Regions from separate parts of the Streptococcus hillyeri genome, predicted to be linked through region 1. Evidence: predicted binding sites of a transcription regulator. Region 1 holds the regulator's gene; the other holds the start of a gene.

Evidence for each region. Region 1 encodes HrcA, which represses chaperone genes, less so after heat shock. Its sites were predicted from a motif close to TTAGCACTCNNNNNNNNNGAGTGCTAA; they were not measured.
Region 2: a site for HrcA is predicted at 1,370-1,396, ahead of groES (co-chaperone GroES). Genes of this name have one in related genera too.

Annotation. Positions count from the first base shown of each region.
Region 1 is NZ_CP163513.1:142,727-145,144, forward strand. Features, by position in the region: gene AB6M99_RS00815 (AbrB/MazE/SpoVT family DNA-binding domain-containing protein) at 1-71, opposite strand, end outside; gene hrcA (heat-inducible transcriptional repressor HrcA) at 906-1,940, shown strand; gene grpE (nucleotide exchange factor GrpE) at 1,943-2,418, shown strand, end outside.
Region 2 is NZ_CP163513.1:457,298-459,715, reverse strand. Features, by position in the region: gene groL (chaperonin GroEL) at 1-856, opposite strand, end outside; gene groES (co-chaperone GroES) at 1,021-1,305, opposite strand; gene AB6M99_RS02310 (serine hydrolase domain-containing protein) at 1,468-2,394, opposite strand; gene AB6M99_RS02305 (CppA N-terminal domain-containing protein) at 2,395-2,418, opposite strand, start outside.

The sequences.
Region 1 (2,418 bases):
AGTGTTTCTTTAATTTTATTTGGAATTGTGATGACAGTGCTGTTTCCTGTTTTTCTTAAAATAACATTCATGATTCCACCTCGTTTTTTGTATATACATTATAAAATGAATATACAAAAAAGTAAAGTAAATACATGGTTCTTTCAATTACATTATCACTTTCGAATGATATAAATGTTAAGTATGTTAGTGTTTTACTTGACACTTAGACTAACCTTTGGTATCTCTAAACATAGAAAAAGAGGTTGGGACATAAAATATCTCAACCTTCTATTTTTAATGGCATTAACATTAACAGATTGACGCAGTGGTTGATTGGAAGTCCTAACTGGACACTTTTTCATTTTCAAGTGTCCACCTAAAATAGTCCACTGGACTATTTTGCTACCACGCAATCGTTAGCGGCCATCCTATACGAATGTGATGAACTTCGTTCATCTTATTTCCAACCTCCAAAGGTCTCCCAGACCTTTGGGGCTGTGCGGATGTGGGAGTGAAACTGTCCAGTGGACAGTTTCAGCCTAAGCTAAGAAACCAGAGAGTGAGATCTAGGCTTGCCAAGAAGGAATGGAACTCTGTAGGAGGTCGCTTCCGCCCCACACCACATTAGGAGAAGTGTTAACAAAAATACTAAATAAAAACTAATTGACTTTAAAAAGTAATTTTTGATTTTTGTTAAGGATAAAAATATTCCTAAATATTAAGATAACTGATTGGCGCAACAGGCAGTATGATAGCTGTTTAATGGCTTAATCAAAATGATACTAGGTCTCTAGACCGATTTTTAGCACTCTTGTAAAAAGAGTGCTAATTTTGTTGACAAGGGCATAAAAAAGAGTATAATAGAATCATGAGTTAGCACTCAGATATAAAGAGTGCTAAGATGAAAGAAGGTGACGTCTCTCATGATAACTGAACGTCAGAATGACATTTTGAATTTGATTGTTCAGATGTTTACACAGACGCGTGAGCCGGTTGGCTCAAAAGCCTTACAGGATTTGATTGCTTCGAGTTCTGCCACGATTCGAAACGACATGGCAAAGCTTGAGAAATTAGGTTTCTTGGAGAAAGCTCATACGTCAAGTGGGCGTCTGCCTAGTCGAGCTGGCTTTCAATATTTTGTGACGCATTCGCTGAATCTAGATAGCATTGATGAGCAGGATGTCTATGAGGTGATAAAGGCTTTTGATTTTGAAGCGTTTAAACTGGATGACATTCTCGGTGCGGCGAGCAACCTATTGTCGGAAATGACAGGTTATACAGCGATTGTTCAGGATGTTGAGCCGACTCGTCAGAGGCTAACAGGCTTTGACATCGTTCAATTGTCGAGCCACGATGCGCTGGCGGTACTAACCCTTGATGAGTCTAAACCTGTGACGGTGCAGTTTGCGATTCCTAAAAATTTCTTGACCAGTGATTTAGTCACTCTTAAAGCGTTGATCGATGAGCGTTTTTTGGGAAAAGCGGTGCTAGACATCCATTATAAGCTGAGGACGGAAATTCCTCAGGTGGTTCAAAAGTATTTTAAAACCATCGATAATGTCTTACCACTTTTTGATTACATTTTTAGTCATCTCTTTAAGGAAACGGTTTTTGTTGCTGGAAAAATAGCTGCGCTAACGTATGCTAATCTAGCCATCTATCAGTTCCTAGATAATGAACAAAGGGTCGCACTAGAATTACGCTCTGCCATTTCCCAAGAGCAAATGACCAAAGTGCAAGTCGCAGAGAGCAAGGAGCCTGCGCTATCGGAGTTGACGGTGATTAGCCATCAATTTCTTATTCCTTACCGGGGGATGGCGCTGATGAGCTTGATTGGTCCTGTCGAGATGGATTATCGTAGGATAGTGAGTCTCATCAATATTATCAGCCGCGTGATGGTTGCTAAGTTGACCGATTACTATCGCTATCTCAATAGTAACCACTATGAAGTGCATTAGAGATGAAAGCATTTATTAAGAAGTTAAGGAGGCACCTTGTGTCAGAAGAAGTAAAAAACGAAGAACTTCAGGAAGAAGCTGTCGAAACCGCTGAGGAAGTGGTGGAAGAGACAACAGAAGTTCCTGAAAAATCAGAATTAGAATTGGCTAATGAGCGTGCTGAGGATTTTGAAAATAAATACCTCCGTGCGCATGCCGAAATGCAAAACATTCAGCGCCGAGCTAATGAAGAGCGTCAACAATTGCAACGCTATCGCTCACAAGACTTGGCTAAAAAAATCTTGCCAAGTTTGGATAATTTAGAGCGTGCCCTAGCTGTTGAAGGTCTGACAGACGATGTCAAAAAAGGCCTTGAAATGACGCGTGATAGCCTTATCCAAGCGCTGAAAGAAGAAGGGGTTGAAGAAGTTGCTTTAGAAACCTTTGACCACAATCTTCACATGGCTGTTCAAACCCTGCCAGCAGATGACGAACACCC
Region 2 (2,418 bases), 310 kb from region 1:
TGGCTTTACGGCGGTCACCGAATCCTGGTGCTTTAACTGCCACTACGTTGAAGGTTCCACGAATTTTGTTCAAAACAAGGGTTGGAAGAGCTTCACCATCCACATCATCAGCAATAATCAAGAGCGGACGGTTTGTTTTAAGAATTTCTTCAAGCAACGGCAAGATTTCTTGAATGTTTGAAATTTTCTTATCTGTAATTAAGATAAATGGGTTCTCGAGGTCTGCCACCATTTTTTCGTTATCCGTTACCATGTATTGTGACAGGTAACCACGGTCAAACTGCATCCCTTCAACCACTTCAAGTTCAGTTTCCATCCCACGTGATTCTTCGATAGTGATGACACCATCTTTACCCACACGTTCCATCGCTTCTGAGATGTACTCACCTACTTTTTCAGAACGTGATGATACCGCAGCAACTTGTGCAATAGCTTCACGGTTTGAAACAGGTTGTGCGATAGTTTTCAATTCTTCAACAGCAGTCGCAACAGCTGTTTCAATCCCACGACGGATACCAATTGGGTTGGCACCAGCTGTCACGTTTTTAAGACCTTCACGAACGATAGCTTGTGTGAGCACAGTTGCTGTTGTCGTCCCGTCACCCGCAATATCATTGGTTTTTGAAGCCACTTCTGAAACGAGTTTCGCTCCCATGTTTTCAAAATGATCTTCTAATTCAATTTCTTTAGCAATGGTTACCCCATCATTAGTAATCAGTGGTGACCCAAAGGCTTTTTCAAGCACCACATTACGTCCCTTAGGACCCAAGGTAACTTTTACCGTATCTGCTAAAATATCAACACCACGGACCATTGCCTCACGCGCATCCGCTGAAAATTTAATCTCTTTTGCCATAATTAAGATATAGAGGGCGTTAAACGGACAATAGCAAAATAGGGAACTCAATGACGACGCTAGCGTCTAGTTGAAGTTCATCTTTTTGCAGCCGTCCGTAGCCCGTATTCAGTTAAACTCATACAGGCTACCCTCTCTCCTTTCTATCCTTTCTTATATTCTTATTATTCCACAATCGCTACAATATCTGCTTCACGGACGATGGTTACTTTCTCATCACCATCTTTGACTTCAATACCCGCACCGCTTTCAATAAGAACCTTATCTCCTGCTGCTACACTTGGTGCTACCAAATCACCGTTAAGCGTACGGATACCGTCTCCTACTGAAACAACCGTAGCGACTTTGGTCGCATCATGTGAGGCACCCGCTAGGACAAAGCCACCCACTGTTTTTTCTTCTACTTCTTCAAATTTCACGACCACACGGTCACCTAATGGTTTTAACATCTTTATCCTCCATTATTAGTCTTTTATAAAATAGCAGAGCTGCTTTCGAGCTACAATTTCATTTTTAGCACTCTATCACACCGATTGCTAATTCTTATAAAGTCTATTCTATCACTTAGTCAGGATTAGTCAAGAAAAAAACTCCTATCTTTAGGAGCTTTTTCAATCTGTTAAAGAAGTCTTAATCACATCTCTCAGTTTCCGTCTCTTCGCAATCCAAAGAGGACGGTCATCGTATTCAAAGGTGCGGTTGGTCAAAAAGATGACGGCAGTCTGCGTTTTACGATTAACCATCACAAAAGGTCCTGTGTAACCCGTGTGGTCAATCCAATCACCATCTAAATTCCAGCCCATAGAACGTGGCTTATTGCCAAGACTGATATTGGTCCACAGATTTTCAGCAAAGTCATCTTCTAGATAATGGCGACAAAAGATTTCCAAATCTTTGACGGTTGAAAAAAGCCCTGCTGACCCTGCATGATACCCAAAAACTTTCGCTTTAGGATCGTGGACCACACCATCATGAATTCCCTTAACCGTAGGCACAGCTTCCTTAACAGGACCAAAACCAGTTTCTACCATCTGCCAAGGCTCAAAAATTTCCTGACTAAAAATCGTTTTCAGACTGGAGCCATAAATCTCTTCCAACATAAAACCCAGCAAGAGAAAATTAATATCCGTATACAGAAAGTCTTTATTATCCGTCACAGTAATGTGGTTGATTGCTTCTTTCAACTCAACCTCTGACAGTTGATCACGATTTGGGATAAAAGGGTCAATTCCTGTCGTATGGGTCAAAAGCTGGCGCAGGGTTACTGAGGCATCATGAAAGTCAGGATAATGCTTGACTAGAGGATCATCTAGCTGAATCGCTCCGCTATTTAACAAGAAAGTGCAAATCGTAGAAACCCCTACAACCTTGGAGACACTCGCCAAATCATAGGTTAAACCTGAAAAAACGGGCGCTTGCCCGTCTTGTGTTCCTAAAAAATGCTCACTCCACATGCCGTTTTGATAAATCGCCAAACTAGCGCCGTGGTAGAGGTTATCAGCTATCTGCTGATGGATTTTCGTTAGAATACGTTCCATTTATTTACTAAACCAAATTTCAAT